DNA from 3 places in the Erwinia rhapontici genome. Region 1 is predicted to be linked to each of the others. Evidence: predicted binding sites of a transcription regulator. Region 1 holds the regulator's gene; each other region holds the start of a gene.
What was found. The regulator Fur, encoded in region 1, represses iron uptake genes when iron is present. The targets are predictions, from matches to a motif close to ATAATAATGAGAACNACTATCAA.
Positions count from the first base shown of each region.

Region 1 (7,371 bases):
GCATAAAGCGGAAAGTCTGATCGACAGCATCGTTAACGATGGTCAAATCAAGATTGTAGAACTCCGCAATACGCTGCCAGTAGGCAATCCCTGAACCGCCCAGCGGATCAACGCCAATCTTCAGACCGGCTTTCTGGATCGCCGGAATATCAACGATCTGAGCCAGACCTTCAATATAAGGCTGGATCAGATCTTTTTCCGTCAAGTGACCGCTGGCCCAGGCCTGATCCAGCGTTATGCGTTTCACTTCTTTCAGGCTGTCTTTGATCAGAGCGTTAGCGCGATCTTCCACCACTTTCGTGACGTTCGTATCGGCCGGGCCACCGTTTGGTGGATTGTATTTAATACCGCCATCTTCAGGTGGATTGTGTGAAGGCGTGATGACGATACCATCAGCCTGAGCACCACCGGTTTTGTTGTGTTCAAGGATCGCATTGGAGATCGCAGGGGTCGGCGTATAGCCGTTATCCTGCTGAACGATCACATCAACACCGTTAGCGGTAAGCACTTCCAATACCGAGATGATGGCCGGTTCAGACAACGCGTGCGTATCTTTACCCACAAAACAAGGACCGGTTACACCGTTCTTTTTGCGTTCTTCCGCAATCGCCTGCGCGATGGCCAGAATGTGCGTCTCGTTGAAGCTATGACGGCCCGCGCTACCGCGATGGCCGGAAGTGCCAAATTTCACCGCATGCTCTGCGTTACCCAGTTCAGGCTGCAGGACATAATATTGAGATGTTAATTGTGCAACGTTAATCAAATCGCTCTGCTGGGCGGGTTGCCCGGCACGGGGGTGATTGGCCATTGGCGCTTCTCCCTGACGCTTCAGTTAGAGGGTACCGCAAACTTTCTCTGTCAGCTCCATCGGGAACTGCATCGACAACATAATGTGTTCCACCATGCTGCGCTTACGGTCAGTATTTGTGTTGGTGATCACCCAATACGGTGTGCCCGGAACGTGCTGCGGCTTGGTATGGGTGCCATTCTCTACCAACGTTTGCTGGTTGCCCGCGAAGTAAACACGCGTACGACCTTGCAGAGACTCAGTCGCTGCGCCAAACGTTTTGGCATCCAGACTGTATAAAGTCGATAGAATCAGCATAAAGCGATTCACTGCACGCTTCTGCTCCGCGTACTCATCCGAAAGCAACAGCTCACGTACCGCACGAACACGATCCTGCGGTCGGGATTCAGATTTAATACCTGCAGCGGCAGGTTCTTTCGCTGCCGCTGCAGCATTCGCCGCCACAGGAGCAGTTTGACCCGCAGTGAACTTCAGCATACGGCGCAAAATATCGGATGCGCTTTCACCAATATGCTGAGTGTGGCTGGCAATATAACGGTATAGCTCTTCGTCGACTTCTATCGTTTTCATCTTTATCCAGTACGGTTGTTGCTAGTATCAGAACCGGTTGTTCGGGGACAACAATCCACGCAACCATCATGACGTTGAGCCGATCCAGTTCTAACATCAGGATTATAAAGTTAAATCCCGCCAGGGTGTAGCGCCAGACCCGTTTCAGGGCAAAAGTCGGAATATGCCGCAAAAAGATCATACCCGCCATTCGCGCCAGCGGCAGAAATTGTGGGATCCATGATACCCTAAGCCTTGGTGCCAACTGTAAGAACTTTCTCTATGAATTTGAATTTTCGCCTGCAATCTGAACAATCCGCCACTGACGGGCTTCCACTGGTATTGATCCACGGTTTATTTGGTAGCCTGGATAACCTCGGCGTACTGGCCCGGGGATTAAAAGACGATCGCCGTTTGATTCAACTCGATGTCCGAAACCACGGTTTGTCTCCGCGTGCGCAAAAGATGGATTATGCGTTAATGGCTCAGGATGTCCTGGACACGCTTGACGCGATGCAGGTCGATCGTTTCAGCGTGATCGGTCACTCGATGGGGGGGAAGATCGCCATGGCGATTACCGCACTGGCGCCCGATCGTGTTGAGGAGATCGTAGTGATTGATATCGCTCCTGTGGCCTACACCACGCGTCATCATGACGATATTTTTGCCGCACTGAATGCGGTGACTGAGGCCGGTATCACCACGCGCAGCGAAGCTACTGCCCTGATGCGTCAAAGTATCAGTGAAGAAGGCGTTATCCAGTTTTTACTCAAGTCGTTCCACGAGGGTGTTTGGCGTTTCAACGTTCCGGCGCTGCTGGCATGTTATGAAAACATCATTGGCTGGGAGCCATTGGCCCCCTGGTCACATCCTGTGCTGTTCATTCGTGGGGAGCGTTCTCCCTATTTGGCCGATGCATATCGCGATGCACTGTTAACCCAGTTCCCGCAGGCGCGTGCCCATGTCATCACCGGCGCAGGGCATTGGGTACATGCTGAGAAACCCGATGCGGTATTACGTGCAATCCGACGTTTTTTAGCGCTGTGAAAACCATTTTCGCTGGGGTATGATGGCGCGCTAAAATTTTGCCGCTGCTGATTATCAGACGGCATAACGGCCCTATTCATCAGCAATCCAGCCTTTCAGTATTACGATTCCTATGGCAAAAGAGAACACGGACCGCACAACGATCGATCTGTTTGCAGATGAACGACGTCCGGGACGACCCAAGACTAATCCGCTGACGCGTGATGAGCAGTTGCGTATCAACAAACGCAATCAGCTCAAGCGCGATAAAGTGCGCGGCCTGAAGCGTGTCGAACTGAAAATGAACAGCGACGCGGTTGATGTCCTGAATCAGCTAGCTTTCGAGCGCAATATCAGCCGCAGTGAACTGATCGAAGAAATGCTGCTGGAACAGTTGCAACGTCATCCGTCCTGATGGTATCAGGGCCTTAGCACTCAGCGACAAAACCGGCAGCATTACTCATTTATCCGCTCACGACGGTCTGTTATCATTAGCGATATCTGCGAAAAAATCAGCAGTCACCATATCATTAAGATTCAAGAGGTTATTAAACTCATGGCACTCGTCGGCATTTTCTTTGGTAGCGATACAGGCAATACCGAAAACATTGCAAAAATGATCCAGAAGCAACTGGGGAAAGATGTTGCAGAAGTTCGTGATATTGCTAAAAGCAGCAAAGAAGACCTTGAAGCCTTTGATATTCTGCTGCTTGGCATCCCAACCTGGTACTACGGTGAAGCCCAGTGCGACTGGGATGACTTCTTCCCAACGCTGGAAGAAATCGACTTCAACGGTAAACTGGTTGCGCTGTTTGGTTGCGGCGATCAGGAAGACTATTCCGAGTATTTCTGCGATGCAATGGGCACCATCCGCGACATCATTGAGCCGAACGGCGCAGTGATTGTCGGCCACTGGCCGAGCGAAGGTTACCATTTCGAGGCTTCGAAAGGCATGGCAGATGATAACCATTTCCTTGGCCTGGCCATTGATGAAGATCGCCAGCCAGAGCTCACCAACGAACGCGTTGAAAATTGGGTAAAACAAATTTTTGATGAACTTCAGCTAAAAGATATCATCGAAGCATAACCATAGCCGCTTGATGTGGGAGCTATCTCACATCAAGTAAGTGGTTTTTCCTATAGAAGTAATAGATACATGTTTGTAACTTTCATCTGCAAAACTGTACAATAACCCCATCGGTTACCCGCTTACTCAGCACCTGCCCCACTCTTTGAGGATGTGAGTCGCCCAAAGAGCGGTGAAGATGATGCAGATTGAAATGTTAACCCAGCCTAATTCGGGCGCGTGCTACCCTGGATGTAATGACACTTATCCTTACATCCATTGCGGTTTCAGGCACCCCTTATGGTTTTCATTTCGGAGTATCAGTTCTATACTGAGACGCACTCATCTTTTAGCGTCGACCGATGTTCAGGGCTTTTCAGCCACTAAGTGACTAGCAAAGTAACAGGACAATATCCGCATGACTGACAATAACACCGCATTAAAGAAGGCCGGCCTGAAAGTCACGCTTCCCCGACTGAAAATTCTGGAAGTGCTTCAGGAACCAGAGGGCCATCATGTCAGTGCGGAAGACTTGTACAAACGCCTGATTGATATGGGCGAAGAAATTGGTCTGGCCACCGTTTACCGCGTGCTGAACCAATTTGATGATGCGGGGATCGTTACCCGCCATAACTTTGAAGGCGGTAAATCCGTTTTCGAACTGACTCAGCAGCACCATCACGATCACCTGATCTGCCTGGACTGCGGTAAAGTTATTGAGTTCAGAGACGAATACATTGAGGAACGTCAGCGTGAAATCGCCACGCGTCACGGTATCAAACTGAGCAACCATAGCCTGTATCTTTATGGCCATTGTTCTCTGGGTGACTGTCGTGAAGACGAGACTCTGCACGACAAATAATCTGCACTGTTCAGTGTAAAAACCGGTGGCTTGCCACCGGTTTTTTTATGCCTGCGTTATAGCGATTCCTCCCGGCTAAAACGCTGCCAATCTGTCTCAAAAGGTTATCGCGTATAGAGCGGCAGCCAGCCACCATATGAAAGCAACGAGACCACGGCATTCAGTGCACCAAACAGCAGAACCAGCACAATCGGTGCCATCCCCCCTCTGACTCGCCACGTGGCAGTGGCAAAACGTCGACGTGACTGCCAGGCTAGTAGCGCTGGCGTGACAACAGCCCACAACGTCGCGGCCAGCCCGGCATAACCGATTGCCAGCAGAAAACCGTTGGGCCAGATCATCGCGGCAGTTAGCGGCAGAATAAACGTCAGCAGCGTGGTTTTTAATCTTCCGGACGCGGAGTTATCCAGTTTAAAGAGATCGGCAAGGTAATCAAAAAAGCCAAGACTGACACCGAGGAATGAACAGGCAACGGCGAAGTTAGAGAAGATATCCAGTAACAGATTCAGAGAGCGATTGTGCAGTACGCCGGATAACGCCCCCACCAGTACGTCAATATTACCGCCTTGCGCGGCAATCGCTTTAAATTCGCTGCGGGGAATATTGCCCATCGTGCCGATGATCCAGATAAAGTAAATCATCAGAGCCAGCAGCGTGCCGTAAATCAGGCAACGGCTCACGCGGCCTGCATTCTTATGGTAGTAAGTCGTCAACCCGGCAATGTTGCCATGGTAGCCGAAGGAGGCCAGACAAAACGGCACCACTATCCAGAGATATCGCAGATAATCGCGATCGGCTCCCTGGCTGTCGAGCAGAATAGCCGGCTGAACATGCCACAGCAGGCCGCCAAAAATCATCAGAAAGGTGAGGATCTTCGCGCCGAGAAAAATCAGCGTCATCCGGCTGACAACCGCTGTTCCCAGCCAGATAAACAGCGCCACCAGTAGCGTAAAGAGCAGCCCAGCCATACGTGCCGATATTCCGACATTTAATTGATTGAGGCTGTGCTGAATAATCGCGCCACTGGCAGAAATGTACGCATAGGTGAGGATCCCCAGCACAAAGACCACGGACAAACCGTTGATCAGGTTCCAGCCACGCCCAAGTAAATCGCGTGTGACCGTATCAAAACTCGCCCCGATGGGATAATGCAGGCTGGCTTCCAGATACAGTAATCCGGACAGCAGCATACAGAACCAGGTCACGATCAGCAGCGCGGAGGACCAGGCAAACCAGGCACCGGACATCACTACCGGCAGCGAGAACATCCCGGCACCAATAATGGTGCCACTGATAATCAACGCCCCCCAGAGTGTTGACGGCAGACGAACAGCAGAAGCAGGTGTAGCCATGAAATCCCTTAGCGAATGCAATAAATAACATGCCATAAACCGGGATAATCCACTGGCTAAACGGCAATAATGCCGCATAGTCTACACAGAATCACACTCACGAACTAGTACAGTAATTAACTGACCACCATTGTTTCCTGCAAATAGCGCCAGCGAGGTGGCGTACAACCACAATCAATCACCGCCAGTGAAATACGGTGGGTATGATTATCACCCTGCTGTTGTAGCTCGTGATACTGGATCGCTACTTCCTGGCCAAACTGAGAGATCACTTTGCAGTGTTCAATCGTGATAGCAACACCCTGCCGTTCGCCGACCAGACGAGTGAACAGCGCAGTCACCTCCTCCATCGACAGACTTTTTCCGCTGGGCGCGACCATGATAAAATCGGGTTCAAAATGTCGCAACAGCTCAGGGACAAAGCTCCCATCTCCGTGAAACACTTTCTCAATAAGCTGATGCAGTACAATGATACTTTCACAGGCTTTTTCGGTTAACGCTGACATACAACATCCTTATGACGGGCGTGGCGATAAATCATCCACAAGGGGAACAGGCCGGTAACTGCGGCAACAACAAAGACCTGATGATAAGACTGAGCAGCAGAATAGTGGCGGCTCATCAACGTAAACAGCAGTGTAAACAATGCGGCGCCGAGGCTGAATGAAAGCTGACGATTAATATTCCATATCACACTGGCCCGCGTCATCTGCTCATCGTGAAAATCAGTCAGAGCACTGGTTTGTGCCGTATTGGCACTGATTCCACCGCCAATCCCCATCAGCAGATAAGCCGCATTCAATAGCATCACCTGTTCGGGACTCTGTACCAGCGCCAGCAGCACGATGCCGCCTGCATGTAAGACCAACCCACAGCTGAACAGGGTCAGTGCGCCCAGACAATGGTAAAGACGACCACATACCAGCATCGCCACCAGTGCCCCACCACCGTACAGCAGCATAAATGCTCCACAACGTTCGGCAGAAAAATGCAGGCACTGTTGCAGATAAAAAATGTTGAGCAGGTTCACACCGGTGAAGATGCCCGGCACGGCGTAGTAAATGACCACCGCCAGCTTTAGCCAGGGATTACGCAACAGCTTCAAATCAATCACCGCCTGGGGTTGACGATGGTAATGGCGCAAATAGCCGATAGCCAGGCCCAACGCGGCCAGCAGCCATAACGATGCAGAAATAAGAGACCCCGCCTCCGCAAGCTGCGACAACCCAAGCAGAACGGCAGCCAGTGCCAGGCACACCAGCAGAATGCCACGGATATCAGGCCGGACTGCCACCCGCGTTTCACGCTGCACCCACAGCGCGGCCAGCGCAGCGGCCAACAGGCTGAACGGAATATTGCACCAGAAAATCCAGCGCCATGAGAGGCTGTCGACAATCATGCCGCCCAGCAGCGGCGACAGTGCTGGCGCAATCAATGCCACGCTCATAATCAGGGTCGATATGGTTGCCCGTTCCTTGCCCTTAAACAGATTAAATGTCAGAGCCTGCCCCACCGGGATGAGCAACCCTCCCGCCATACCCTGTACAAAACGCCACATTACCAACGTGATAAACGTATCTGCCAGACCGCAGCCCAGTGCCGCCAGGCTGAACAGCAACATCGAGGCCACCAGCACCCGGCGAGCACCATAACGCCCGGCAAGCCAGCTGCTGATTGGGATAATCACCGTCAAGCCGAGTATATAGCT
Region 1 covers NZ_CP085627.1:1,325,476-1,332,846, reverse strand. The annotation lists gene pgm (phosphoglucomutase (alpha-D-glucose-1,6-bisphosphate-dependent)) at 1-808, opposite strand, end outside; gene seqA (replication initiation negative regulator SeqA) at 833-1,378, opposite strand; gene ybfF (esterase) at 1,640-2,404, shown strand; gene ybfE (LexA regulated protein) at 2,517-2,798, shown strand; gene fldA (flavodoxin FldA) at 2,940-3,470, shown strand; gene fur (ferric iron uptake transcriptional regulator) at 3,868-4,311, shown strand; gene mtr (tryptophan permease) at 4,416-5,663, opposite strand; gene LJN55_RS06270 (hypothetical protein) at 5,780-6,169, opposite strand; gene LJN55_RS06265 (MFS transporter) at 6,157-7,371, opposite strand, start outside.

Region 2 (7,371 bases), 2.3 Mb from region 1:
TGCTGTGGCAGTACAACTTCCACCAGCGACAGGCGTGATGGCGCCTCAAGCAGCGCCATCACCTCCCGCAGCTGTACCGTTTGCGTCACACGCCAGCTCTGCGCCTGACTGTCGACGTTCAATGCCTGCGGCAGACGCGTCCAGTCCCAGGGGGCAATATCGTTATAGCGCTGCTGTGCACCGTGGATGGCACGTTCGACAGTATAGCCGTCGTTGTTCAGCAGGAAGATCACCGGGTTTTGCCCGTCACGCAGCATGGTACCCAACTCCTGCACCGTCAGCTGCGCCGATCCGTCACCGATGATCAGCACCACACGTTGCTGCGGCTGCGCGGTCTGGGCACCGAAAGCGGCCGGCAGCGTGTAGCCAATCGATCCCCACAGCGGCTGCACCAGCAAACGTGCCCCTTCAGGTAAACGCAGCGCGGCAGCGCCAAATGCCGCCGTCCCCTGATCGGCCAGCACGATATCGCCAGGGCGCAGAAAGTCCTGTATCGCCAGCCAGAACGTGCTTTGTATCAAATTGTCCGATCTCGCGCTGTCCATTTCCGGCGGTGCCACAATCCCTCGCTGCCAGCCGCGACCATGCTGGCGTGCCAGTTGATGTAACACCGCCAGCGCCGCCGCCATCGGTATGCGCGGAAAATCACGTTCGGCTATCCGGCAGCCGTGCAGGCCAACATCAATGGTCCGACTGCGGGTGATGTTTTGCGTAAATCCGGCGGTAATGGTGTCGGTATATTTCACGCCAATCGCCATCAGCACATCGCTCTGCTCAATAACGGCCCGGGTACTTTCAGCGCTGGACGATCCGGCATAGGTTCCGGCAAAACCATACTGGGTTTCCGGCAGCACACTTTTACCCATCAGCAGCGTGGCAAACGGCATCGGAATATCCGTTAGCCAGCGCTGTAAAAGGGGCTGTTGCCCGGCACGGTCGGCGAGAAAATCCGCCAGCATCGCCACGCTGCCCGCCGCGGCCAGCAGGCTTTCAGCCTTATCCGCAAAGGCGGCGAGCTGTTCCCGATCGATTTCCCGGGCCAGTGTCAGAGGATCAACAGGCGGCGGCAACGGACTTTCCGCCACATTGGTTGCCAGTAGCAGATAGACCGGGCGGCGCTCGGTTAATGCACACAACAGGACACGATCAATCTCTGCCGCCGCGTTGTCGGCGGTAAGCACCGTAGTGGCCACCGCGATTTCCTGATGCATACGCAGGAAGTGACCGAAATCGCCATCACCCAGCGTGTGATGCAGCAGTTCGCCGTTGTTCTGTGAGGTTTGCGACGGTGCGCCGACGATATGAATCACCGGCAGATATTCAGCAAAACTGCCCGCCACGCCGTTCAGAGCGCTTAACTCACCGACGCCAAACGTGGTCAGCAGCGCCGCAACGCCGCGACAGCGGGCATAACCGTCAGCAGCATAGGCCGCATTCAGTTCATTGGCACAGCCGACCCAGGCCAGCCGGGGATGATCAATCACATGATCGAGAAATTGCAGGTTGTAATCACCGGGCACCCCAAACAGGTGATCGATACCGATTTCATTTAACCGCGCAAGCAGATAGTCACCCACCGTATAGCTGTTCATCGCCCTGCTCCTCTGTGGCCTCTGTTCTCAGTATTGGTGATTATTTTCATTCTGTTATCGGAAAGATGCCGGGTGAAATGGCAACAGATCGTTACGGGCCAGGAATTATCCTTAAGTTGCGATCCGCCGCCCGATTTCATTCAGTGTAACCGTATACACTACTATGCTGTTCAACGACCCCAACGTTTTAACAACAGGATTTATTCATGGTTTATCAAGCAGATGCCCAGCGGTACGAGACAATGACTTATCACCGCTGCGGGCGCAGCGGCCTGAAGCTCCCGGCCATCTCCCTCGGTTTGTGGCATAACTTTGGTGACAGTACCCGCGTAGATAACAGTCGTGACCTGCTGCGTCATGCTTTTGATAACGGTATCACTCATTTCGATCTGGCCAATAACTATGGCCCCCCTCCGGGTTCGGCTGAAGAAAATTTTGGCCGCATCCTGCGTGAGGATTTCCGCGCCTTGCGTGATGAACTGGTGCTTTCCAGCAAAGCCGGTTACACCATGTGGGATGGCCCTTACGGCGACTGGGGATCGCGCAAGTATCTGATTTCCAGCCTCGACCAGAGCCTGAAACGTATGGGCGTGGAGTACGTGGATATTTTCTATCATCACCGCCCGGACCCGGAAACACCGCTGGAAGAGACCATGACCGCCCTTGACCATCTGGTACGCCAGGGTAAGGCACTGTACGTTGGGTTATCTAACTACCCGGCAGAGTTAGCAGCGCAGGCGATCACCCTGCTGAAAGCACTCGGAACCCCTTGCCTGATCCATCAGCCGAAGTATTCGATGTTTGAACGCGCCCCGGAAACAGGACTGCTGGATGTGCTGGCAGAACAGGGGGTTGGCAGCATCGCCTTCTCACCGCTGGCCGGTGGCATGCTGACCGACCGCTATCTTAACGGTATCCCTGAGGATTCCCGTGCCGCCAGCGGCAGTCGCTTCCTGAGTGGTGATCAACTGACGCCAGAGAAGATGGATAAAGTTCAGCGTCTGAATGCGCTGGCGCAGCGCCGTGGGCAGAAACTGTCGCAGATGGCGCTGGCCTGGGTGTTGCGCGGCGACCGGGTCACCTCGGTGCTGATCGGTGCCAGTAAAACCAGTCAGATTGATGATGCGGTGCAGATGCTGGGTAACCGTCGCTTTAGCGCCGATGAACTGGCTGAGATAGAAACGATTCTCGGTTAATATTTCAGTACGCCCGCTATCAGGGCCGATCAATAAAAAGATCGGCCCTTACCGTTAACCCCGCCTCTGCTCCCTCCAGATAAATCCCAAATCAACCTGTTCCCTGTTTTTTCAGAGTTCGCCAGGCGTAACGGCGATGAAGTGTTTATATTGTGCTCCTACGGTGGGGAAGTCAGACCACTGATAAAGGAGATAATATGAAACGCTTATTGCTTGTTGCCACGTTGCTGGCAAGTTTATCCCCGTTGGCGATGCACACAGCTCACGCCGACAGCGCCCGTATTACACTGGCGCCTGGCATTACACTGCATTTAGGCGATCGCGACGATCGTGGACGTTACTGGGATGGCGGCCGCTGGCGCGACAATCACTGGTGGCGTAATAATTATCGCTACGATGAGGGCCGCTGGTGGCGACACGAGCAGTGGCGCCGTCATGAAGAAATGCGCCGTCATCAGGAGTGGGAGCGGGAACGTCGCTGGCGCGACCACGATCGTCGCCGCGAATGGCGCCATCATGAGAATGAGCGACGTCATCATGAGAAAGAGCGACGTCATCATGACCGCCACGACCGCTGGTAAAGAATGATCATCTTGGGGGCTAAAAACAGATGCCTGTAGTTAGCCTAAATAATTCGAGCTGCAGGAAGGCGGCAAGCCCGTGAGTCCCCAGGAGCATAGCCAACTATGTGACTGGGGTGAATGGGTGCAGCCAACGCATCTGCAGCTTGAAGTATGACGGGTAACTTACAGATTTATCGCCATCGCGATAAGCAGATAACCATTCAGCACCACCACCACGGCCACAATGGCGCGGCCGACATTTTGCATCAGTCGCGAGTTCACCATATCGCCCATCAGCTCACGATTGCCGGTAAAGGCCAGCAGCGGCACCAGCGCCAGCGCAATACCAAAGCTTAACAGCACCTGACTCATCACCAGAATGCGTGTTGGCTCCCAGCCCGCCATAATCACGATAAAGGAAGGCAGCATGGTGACCACGCGGCGCACCAGCAGGGGAATATGGAAGCGGATGAAGCCCTGCATCACCACCTGACCCGCCATGGTCCCCACCACCGTAGATGATAAACCGGCAGCCAGCAGGCTCAGACCGAACACCATGGCGGCGGCTTTACCCAGCAGCGGGTCAAGGGTCAGGTACGCCTGGTCAAGGTCAGCAATACCGCTGTGACCGCTAAAGTGAAACGTCGCCGCCGCCGTTGCCATCATCGCCAGGTTAACAAAACCCGCAATTGTCATCGCAATCGCCACATCCAGCTTGGTGGACGCGTAACGCTCACTCCGCGTGGCGCCATCGCCTTTTTGCGTCAGCGACGAGTGCAGATAAATGACATGAGGCATAATTGTCGCCCCCAGAACGCCTGCCGCCAGCAATACAGCATCCGCCGTGGGCAGTGAAGGCACGGCCATTCCCTGGAGCAAATCGACCACTTTGGGCTGAGAGAAGAACAGCTCGATCACATAAGCCGCAGCAACAAACAGCAGCAGCCCGCCAATCACCAGCTCCAGTGGCTTCTGGCCGCGACTTTGCAGCATCAGGATCAGAAAGGTGGCGACCCCGGTGAGCATCGCACCCTGTAACAAACTGACGCCGAACACCAGTTTGAAACCGATCGCCGCACCAATAAATTCTGCAAGATCGGTCGCCATTGCGATAATTTCTGCCTGTACCCAGTAAAACCAGACGGCGGGACGGGGGAAGCGGTCGCGGATATGCTCGGCCAGGTTTTTGCCCGTGGCGATGCCCAGCTTGGCTGACATCAGCTGAATGACCATCGCCATAATATTCGCCCACACCACCACCCACAGCAGGGTATAGCCGTAGGAAGCCCCTGCCTGGATATTGGTTGCGAAGTTGCCGGGGTCAATGTAGCCAATTGCCGCAATAAAGGCTGGCCCCATTAAGGCAAATTTGATTTTACGACTACTGCGAATGTTCTGCTCCGCAGTGCGGCTTCCGAACATAGTTGTTACCCCTGAGACGATTCACCCGGCAACGATAGTGCCTTTATTTGATAATGATTATCAAGTGCATTTAGAACGGTTATTCTGATTACAGTGATAGCCAGAACTATGAAGTATAGCACTGGCTATACTTTGGAATAAATTACGGCATAGCCAAAAAATCAGCAACCATTTTCACTGTAGGGTATTCGGAAATCACTTGCCAGCAAAGGGGTCATTTTTTCAGCAAAAGAGTGTTGCAAAGCATTAGAGAATCGAGCATTAAAGTGCCTGAACGTAACGTAATGGGTTCAAATCCGTTGAAAACATGTGACGGCTCAAGCTTTTCTGAAATCTGATGCAATAGGGAATTGTTATATTGCGGTATAGATCTCGTTTTTCCGGTTCTTGTTACATAGAATGTGCAACGAAATATAACAGCCCTCTAATTTGGAGCAAATATGTCCCGCATTCTGCACTTTGCTTTGGCACTGGCGATGGTCGCCCTGTTGGCCTTGTTGGTCAGCCGCGATCGTAAAAACATCCGTATCCGTTTTGTTGTACAGCTTTTAGTGATCGAAGTTCTGCTGGCCTGGTTCTTCCTGAACTCTGAAGCGGGCCTCGGGTTCGTTAAAGGTTTCTCCGATATGTTCGAAAAATTGCTGAAGTACGCGGCGGAAGGGACCAACTTCGTCTTTGGCAATATGAGTGATAAAGGCCTGGCCTTCTTCTGGCTCAACGTCCTCTGCCCTATCGTGTTTATCTCTGCGCTGATCGGTATTTTGCAGCATTTCCGCATCCTGCCCATCATCATCCGCGCCATCGGTACCGTGCTGTCGAAGGTCAACGGCATGGGTAAACTGGAATCTTTCAACGCCGTAAGTTCACTGATTTTGGGACAGTCAGAAAACTTTATTGCCTATAAAGATATCCTCGGCAAGATGTCAGAGCGCCGCATGTACACCATGGCCGCCACCGCGATGTCCACGGTGTCGATGTCAATTGTGGGTGCGTACATGACCATGCTTCAGCCGAAGTATGTGGTGGCCGCGCTAGTACTGAATATGTTCAGTACCTTTATTGTGCTGTCGCTGATTAACCCGTACCGCGTGGACAGTGAAGAAGACCTGAAACTGGGTAACACCCATGAAGGCCAGAGCTTCTTTGAAATGCTGGGCGAGTACATTTTGGCCGGTTTCAAAGTGGCGGTGATTGTTGCTGCGATGCTGATCGGCTTTATCGCCCTGATCTCTGCCATCAACGCCCTGTTTGATACCATTTTCGGTATCAGCTTCCAGGGTATCCTCGGCTACGTGTTCTTCCCGTTTGCCTGGGTGATGGGCGTGCCGAGCAATGAAGCGTTGCAGGTCGGTAGCATCATGGCCACCAAACTGGTGTCTAACGAGTTCGTGGCAATGATGGATTTGCAGAAGATTGCCTCCACACTGTCACCACGCGCGGAAGGCATCCTGTCCGTGTTCCTGGTCTCCTTTGCTAACTTCTCGTCTATCGGTATCGTTGCCGGGGCGATCAAAGGGCTGCATGAAGAACAGGGTAACGTGGTATCCCGCTTCGGTCTGAAACTGCTGTACGGCTCAACGCTGGTGAGTGTGCTGTCGGCATCCATTGCCGGTCTGGTGCTGTAATCACCTGGCGGGGCCTCTGGCCCCGCTTTCTTCCCTCCCCTGCCTTTCCGTCTACGCTAAGCCTTCCCACGCCTCATTCGCCTCACAGACGCTTAAACAAAGCCCAGGAGTGACCATCAACGATCCTGTCGCTGAAAAAATATTCGGAGGGGGGAAATAGAAACGAAAAAAAATCCGCCGAAGCAGATTATGGGGACATCATCGAATGTATTGAGAATTTGGTGGAGATAAGCGGGATCGAACCGCTGACCTCTTGCATGCCATGCAAGCGCTCTCCCAGCTGAGCTATACCCCCACTACTAAACTCTGCGTTTTTCGGTGCCACCCCATCTGCTGGTGAAGATGTGGTGGAGATAAGCGGGATCGAACCGCTGACCTCTTGCATGCCATGCAAGCGCTCTCCCAGCTGAGCTATACCCCCAAGCCGAAAAACTCTGTCGTGTTGACGGCGGGGATAATATGAAACAGTGGGGTTGGTGTCAACGGCAAAATAACAATCTGAGATCGATCGCTGAAAAAGCCGTCAAAGCGCCCCGAAAAGCGCTAACCCTCTGTTTTTATCACACCTGTTGCCTGATGCACGCTGACGGCCGTGTATTGTGTTAATCACACGTTAATAATGAGCCTAAAAGCTACTTGTTTTTGTTAATTGACCATGCAAGACTGCGCCGGATTTTGAATGCCAGGCCTACTCCGTGACGGATGATCACCTATTTTCAGAGAGCGGCGAAATCTGGCACTTTACCAGCAACTCACAACACCAGAGCTATTATGTCCTTGCACACTCCAAAAGAGATTTCGGCTGTCGTCGTTCAGGCAGGCGTGATCAAAAGTCGTACCCCGATTTCCTCTTTATTGATCCTGGGTTTTCTCGCCGGTTCTTTTATCGCCTTTGGTTTTCTTCTCTATATTCACGTCGTCACCCAACTGCCCGTTGGCTGGGGTTCATTTGGCACGCTGCTGGGCGCCGCGG
Region 2 covers NZ_CP085627.1:3,613,318-3,620,688, forward strand. The annotation lists gene LJN55_RS16735 (alpha-keto acid decarboxylase family protein) at 1-1,592, opposite strand, end outside; gene mgrA (L-glyceraldehyde 3-phosphate reductase) at 1,799-2,788, shown strand; gene LJN55_RS16745 (DUF2502 domain-containing protein) at 2,986-3,369, shown strand; gene LJN55_RS16750 (Nramp family divalent metal transporter) at 3,535-4,773, opposite strand; gene LJN55_RS16755 (NupC/NupG family nucleoside CNT transporter) at 5,214-6,398, shown strand; tRNA gene LJN55_RS16760 (tRNA-Ala) at 6,618-6,693, opposite strand; tRNA gene LJN55_RS16765 (tRNA-Ala) at 6,744-6,819, opposite strand; gene LJN55_RS16770 (formate/nitrite transporter family protein) at 7,170-7,371, shown strand, end outside.
Region 2: a site for Fur is predicted at 4,821-4,843, ahead of LJN55_RS16750 (Nramp family divalent metal transporter). Genes of this name have one in related genera too.

Region 3 (7,371 bases), 1.8 Mb from region 1:
ATACAATCGGAAACCCTTACTAAGAAAATAGTCATCGCTACATATTCTGACAGTGTTCTGGGAAACAGGCTCACGAAAACTCCTTTTATAAGTTAAATCCTATCATTCCATTAAATATCCCAAAAAATACCCCATCGATTATTCATAACAGGGTTTTAATATCAAGATATTGTGTCATAAGATGACGGATCAGCACCAAAACCTGGGGCATGAGTGCCCTTTTGGCTGTGTTAAACAGAGAGATTAACGGCAGGAGGAACAGATATGAGACGTTGCAAGATTAGGCAGTGAGGAATTGCACGATAGCCACAATAAGCATCAGGCCGACACCTATCACCATTATCCAGCACAGCGCGTAAAAAGGATGATTGTTGCCGTGTCTTGCAATCAAACGCAGCTCGTCAGTCGAAAAAAACCGTAATGAGCGTCGAAAGACGATGAGATAGGCAATACAGTAAAGCAGCCACAAGAATGGCGTCAGCCGGGCCAGATCGCGCCCGCCAGTCAAAAATAAACATAATGGGATAACAAAGAAGAAGATGGCGGCCAGGTTATCCCGACGTTTCAGTTTCTCCCTCCACCGGGCATCGTTCTCTTTAACGGTTTTCTTACTGGGTAACATTGTTACTCTCCTCCTTTGGAACCATTTACCTTCACTTTATTAACGTATCTGCCTTGATCCAGGCAACAAGGGGAGAGCCTTTTGCATTGATGTAACCCACATTCACCCATTGATTATCAGGTGAACGTTGTATGATTTTTATTTCATCCCCCGCCACCAAATAGGCCTTAGATTGACTGTGTTCATCTGCACGGGTGAATAATAAGGCTTTGGACTCTATCGATGCGGCCACCGTCAGGCTATTTACGTAATGGGCTATCTGGCTGCGAACGGCCTTTGCCGATAATTTATTTAATGTAGCCAGTTGCTGGTAGTCATTAATATTACCTTTCCCCGGCACGTCACAACGCATAATATTCATTACCCGGGCATTTTCCATCAGGGCGAAATCCCCTTTCGACTCACGCAGCGTAGGGCGCATTGCGGTAAAGTTAAACGTGTCTGCGTTGGGTTTTTCTGAACTGGCGAGGATATCTTTGCCGCCGACCCACGTGTAACCACACGCCTCACCGCTCCAGTCACTGGTGATACAGCCATTCTTCATATCAACCACACTGCAATAGGCGCGGTCGCTCCAGGTCACCGTACCATCTTCCTGCCACAACTCCCCACCAGAGATGCTGTTGACGATCAGATAACGCCCGGTGGGGGACACCTGGGAAGAACCGTCTTCAGTGTAATAACGGTCCTCCTGGCTGAGGTCTGCCTGCATATTTTTAGTAGAGAAGACGATTTTCCCCCATGTGGTGGCATCGTAATGCTCCCCTTTTTTCGCCTGAGAAAAGGTTAATACGCCCCCTTCAGGAGAGGTAATCATCACCCCGGCATGACTTATTCCAGAAATTAAAAGAGAGAACACAAAACAACTCACATAACGATGCTTCATCATCCACTGACCTTGAATGAGTAAAAAAGGAGGGAGGAAGATACCACTCTTATGATGCGCTTACACGATTGCCCGGAGATGAATCGCAACATGTTCATGAAGGCAGCTATCATCGTAATGACTCCTTTTTTGTTTTCCACCTTCGGACGATCACCTCCCCGCGTTATTGACCGCTTTACTTTAAATGTTCTACTATTTGGCCGCTTCGGAATCTTCTTATAACAATATCCTTACAGAGTCTGAATGCGCTTTCGCATCATATTTAACTACCCGTTACTAATAGAATTAACCCTGTAAATCACACGATCCAGGCATATCGTCGCCTTAAATACGTAACAGGCAGGTAACGTTCTAACTAAAGACAAATTTTTATATTGCCGTAGAGAGCTGCACATAAAAACACTACGGCTTGTAGGCGTTATTTCGCGATAAAAATTTAATTTTTCGGAAGTTATTGCATAGTCACGCGCAATGATAATAATTGTCGTTATCTTTAACATTCTCATTGGCATTTGAACCTATGTTTAACACCAAGCCCTGCCTGCTCTCTGTGCTGATTGCCAGCACCTGTGCCACCTTCGCTCACGCCGCCACCCCCTCTGACGAAAAAACGCTGGTGGTCAGCGCGTCAGATTCAGGTGCTGCATCCCTGCCCGCTTACACCAACAGCGCCACCAAGTCGGCGGTGCCGGAAAGTAAAACGCCGCAGGTGATTAACACCGTGGGCAGCAAAGAGATTGCCGCACGTCACGCCAACTCACTGAATGAAATTCTGCGCTATGCCCCGGGCGTCTCCACAGAAACCCGTGGTGCCACCTCGTACATGAGCGAATATAAAATTCGTGGTTTTGCGGTAGATAACTCGTTCTATGACGGCCTGCAGCTGCCGTATAACGTCACCGGAAATACCAAAGCCAATATTGACCCGCTTCTGATCGACCATGTTGATATTCTGAAAGGCCCGGCCTCAGTGCTGTACGGCAATGGTTCACCGGGCGGTCTGGTGAATATCCAGAGTAAGAAGCCGCAGAAAGAGCAGAAAACCGAGGTCGGCTTTAACAGCGGCAGCCGGAAACTGCGCGAAGGCTATATCGACAGCACCGGGGCGATTGCCGACAGCGACTGGAGCTACCGCTTTATCGGTAAAGCCAGCGCCGGCGATGACCAGCCGCGCACCACCAAATCCGAAAACTATCTGGTGGCACCGTCCCTGACATGGCAACCCTCGGACAAAACCCGCCTGACATTTGATGCGCAGTACCAGGATATCCCCAGCCTGACGCCGTCGGATACAATGCCGCTGGCCGCGCTGAAAGCCTTAGATTCCTCACACCGCGCCTACGCGGGCGATCGCTGGAGCGGCTTTAAACAGCGCCAGTGGATGCTGGGTTACAGCTTTGAACATGAGTTCGATAACGGCTGGGCCGTCGCCCAGAAGGCACGCTACTTTGACGTCGACACGCATCAGCAAAGCATCTACGCGACCGGCATCACCGATCCAGCGGTCAGCAACACGCAACTGGGTCGTTTTGCCTATACCACTGATGAAGATCTGAAAAGTTTCAACATCGACAACCAGGTGACGAAGCAGTGGGATCTGGGCGACTGGAAACACTACCTGCTGGCGGGTGTGGACTATCAGCGCATGGATTCCCACTTCCACTATAAATATGCTTCTGCCGCCTCACCGGGTATTGATATCAGCAACCCGGATTACAATCAGGTCAATGAGTCGGCGCTGGGCCTGAACACCGCGCAGCTTAACCGCCTGAGTTTTAATCAAACCGGCTACTACTTCCAGGATCAGGTCGAATACGGCAACCTGAGCCTGATCGCCGGACTGCGTTACGACGACTACCGCTCAACCAATACCGATTATTTTGCCAATAACACCAAAACCTGGGTTGATCAGCACCGCCTGACCAAACGCCTCGGCGCGCTCTACACCTTTGATAACGGGATTGCGCCGTTTATCAGCTATTCCGAAGGCTTCAAACCGGTTTCACCCACGGGCAACCTGACCACCGCCAAACCGACCACCAGCCGTCAGCTGGAAGGCGGGGTGAAATACCTGCTGGCCGATTACGCCACCACGGTGACCGCCTCGGTATTTAATATTCGCCAGAAAAATGTGCTGACGTCGAATTCCAACGTGCCAGCAGTCTATCGCCAGACCGGGGAAGTGGAGTCAAAAGGCGCAGAGCTGTCGGTGATCAGTCGTCCGACCGAGAATATTAATATCATCGCCAACTACGCCTACACCCACGCGCTGAATACGGAAGATGATAAATATCAGGGTAAACGCCCGACTCAGGTGGCGGAGAACACCTTCAACCTGTGGGGTGACTACACCGTCGACAGCGGTGCAGTACGCGGCCTGACCGTCGGTGCCGGGGCGCGTTATGTCGGCCCAATGGAAATTTCACTGGCGAACGATCAGGGGAAACTGGGCGGCACCACGCTGTGGGATATGGCCGTGTCTTACAATATGGCGGCGGTGTCTCCGCAGCTGGCCGGGGTGACGCTGAAAGCCAGCGCGCAGAACCTGACCAACAAAGAGACCTTCACCTGCTACGACACCAACAACTGCTGGATCGGTCGTGACCGCACCTGGCAGGCAGGCGTCAGCTACAGCTTCTGATCCCGCGCTCTACAGGCACTCTCCTGGCGGGAGTGCCTTTTTTATTTAGCGCACCGGGTGCTGCGTCCCCGACAGGACCGGCATCGCTTCGCGCATCATCGCCAGAAACATCCGCAATCGTGCCGGATAGTAACGGGCATGCGGATAGACCAGATACACCGGCAACGCAGCGGCCTGCCACTGTGGAGCCAGATGCAGCAAGTCCCCACGGGCAATATCCTCCTGTACCACCCATGACGATGCAATACCCACCCCCATTCCTGCCAGTACGGCATTGCGCAGCGCATACAGACTGTCGGTCAGCAGACGTGGCCGGATATCAAAACGCTGGTTCTCCCCACTCGGAAGCTGCGTCAGCGACACGCTGTGACGGTAAAAAGTGCTGAGCGCCAGCCAGGGCAGATCCTGCAACTGTTGCGGATGCCGGGGCAGCTCCCCCGAAGGCAGCAGCGACGGCGCCCCAATCACGATTCGCGGCACTTCGGCCACCAGCAGGGCCACCACCGAGGGTTCCGTCACCGGACCGACGTGCACCGCACAATCAATCCCTTCGGCAATAAAGTCCGGGTGCCGATCACTGAGCATCCACTCGACGGTCATCTGCGGATAGCGTTGTAAGTAGCGCTGCAAAGGCCCAATCATCTGGTCCTGGCCAAAGGCATGCGGGGCCAGCACACGCAGCACGCCCTGCGGCTCTTCCGTTACGCCGCGCAGATCGTCCTCAATGCCCTGCCAGCTTTCCAGCAACGTTCTGGCATGGGCGTAACAGCGTTCGCCATCTTCCGTCAGCTTCATCACGTGCGTGGTACGCTGCAATAGCTTCAGCCCCAGCAGTTTTTCCAGGGTTTGCAGGCGGCGGCTGACGGTGGGCTGGCTGGTCCCCAGACGTGCCGCCGCCGCCGACAGATTGCCGGATTCCACAATGCGCACAAAGGTCTGCATCAGTTCTATACGGTCAACGCCGGGAAATTGAGATGTGTTCATACGCTCATCGTATAACAGTTCTACCAGGCAGGCGACTACCCTCTAACGCACTGGCGCATAATAATAGCGCCAACTTCACTGACACACAGGCTGTTCACCATGTCGACTCACACCGCTTCTTTACCGCAGCCACTCTCCGGCCCCACCGTGCTGATGCTGGCCAGCGGCGCTGGCTTTAGCGTGGCATCCATCTACTACAGCCAGCCGATGCTGGAAATCTTATCGCGCCAGCTTCATGCCAGCGTCACCACCAGCGGCCTGGTGCCGACGTTGACGCAAATGGGTTATGCCCTCGGCATCCTGCTGCTGGCGCCACTGGGGGATCGCCACGATCGCCGCACCATTATCACTCTCAAAGGTATGTTGCTGACGCTGGCCCTGCTGCTCAGCGCCGCCGCCGGCAATATGATGGTGCTGCTGGCCGCCAGCCTGGCGATTGGCATCACCGCGACAATGGCACAAGATATCGTTCCGGCCTCTGCCAGCCTGTCGCCGGAGGCACAGCGCGGTAAAACGGTGGGCACGGTGATGACCGGGCTGCTGCTTGGCATTTTGCTGTCCAGAGTGGTGAGCGGGCTGGTGGCGCAGTACTTCGGCTGGCGCGTCATGTTTGTGCTCGCCGCCCTGCTGGTGCTGATGATTACCCTGGTGCTGTGGCGTCGCCTGCCGCATATCGCCCCCAGCACCTCGCTGGGTTACCCGGCGCTGTTGGCATCAATGCGCCACCTGTGGATGCACCACGGTGAGCTGCGCCGCGCCACGCTGGCGCAGGGGTTGCTCTCTGTCGGTTTCAGCGCGTTCTGGTCGACACTGGCGGTGATGCTGCACAGCCGTTATGGCCTGGGCAGCGCCACGGCAGGGGCGTTTGGCCTGGCGGGTGCCGCAGGCGCAATGGCGGCACCGCTGGCGGGAATGATGGCCGACCGCCGCGGCCCGGCGCTGGTTACGCAGTTCAGCACTGCCCTCGCCACGCTCTCTTTTGCTGCCCTGTTTTTACTGCCGCTGCTGCCGGTTTCCGCCCAGCTGGCGCTGATTGTTATCTCGGCTATCGGCTTTGATTTTGGCGTGCAGGCGACGCTGGTTTCCCATCAGACGCTGATCTTCGGGCTGGAACCCGCCGCCCGCAGCCGCCTGAATGCGCTGATGTTTACCGGGGTATTTATCGGTATGGCGGTCGGTTCGGCGCTGGGCAGTCTGTTGCTGGAAAAGGCGGGCTGGCCGGGCGTGGTCGCCCTGCTGACACTGGCCGGAGCGGGCAGTTTTATCGTGCGGATGAATGTCCGCCGCCTGATGAAGTCTGCCCATAAAACAAGACAAGCATAAATCCGTAATGGCTGACCCTGAGTTTCGGTCAGCCAGTATTGCTGACCTGGACCCTGGTACAAACCCTCAGCACGGGTCGATCGGAAAAAATGATCGACCCGTGCGGCTGTTACTCAGCGAGTTTTTTGTAGAAGTCATCCCACTGCTGACGGTACACATCAAGCTGCTTGAGCCCGCTCTCTATAGAGGATTGCGCCATCTTGTCAGGATTCGGCGTGTTGTTAATCACATCGGCAAAGGCACTGAACGCAGCCTCCATATTTTTACTGAGTGTTGTCGCCGCCATCATCGCCACCAGTTCAAGCTGCGGTCGGGCGGTGCCGCTCTTCACCTGCTCAAGATAGTCACGCGCATCAGCCTGCATCGCACGGGTGCCGTACTGGTTAGCCACATCCAGCATCCCCTGTGCCGACAGGAGCGTTCGCTCTTCGCGAAAGGCAATCTTGTCATCAATCATCGCATCAACAATATCGGTTGCCTGCTGTTGGTTATCGGGTGAGACATATTTCTCCACCAGCTTATGCAGCTTGGCCTGGGTTAACGTCAGGGCCATCGCCTCCGAGGTGTCTGAATTATCGTACTGATTACGCCCCACCTGACCATCCGTTATCACCTGATGCAGCGCGGCGGCAAAGCTGTCCATGCTGGCCTGGGTAGGGTCAGCGGTCATCTTCAGCAGTGGGCTGAAGGTGCGGGCATCCCAGTTGGTTTGCGGATCGTTAAACAACGCATACCCCAGATTTATCGACGGGGTCTGGTTGGCTGATTTACTGGCCAGCAGGTCCTTAACCTGGTGTTCCTGCTGTTCCAGTTGCTCTGCCGTTAAGGGTTCGGTGGAAACCTGCGCCAGTCGTGCTCTGCCTTCCGGCGAGATCACCACCATGCTGGCAGGCAAGGTTTTTCCGGTAATGCTCT
Region 3 covers NZ_CP085627.1:4,533,978-4,541,348, forward strand. The annotation lists gene LJN55_RS20965 (hypothetical protein) at 281-622, opposite strand; gene LJN55_RS20970 (hypothetical protein) at 654-1,511, opposite strand; gene LJN55_RS20975 (TonB-dependent siderophore receptor) at 2,029-4,149, shown strand; gene LJN55_RS20980 (LysR family transcriptional regulator) at 4,195-5,133, opposite strand; gene LJN55_RS20985 (MFS transporter) at 5,233-6,456, shown strand; gene LJN55_RS20990 (hypothetical protein) at 6,566-7,371, opposite strand, start outside.
Region 3: a site for Fur is predicted at 1,986-2,008, ahead of LJN55_RS20975 (TonB-dependent siderophore receptor). Genes of this name have one in related genera too.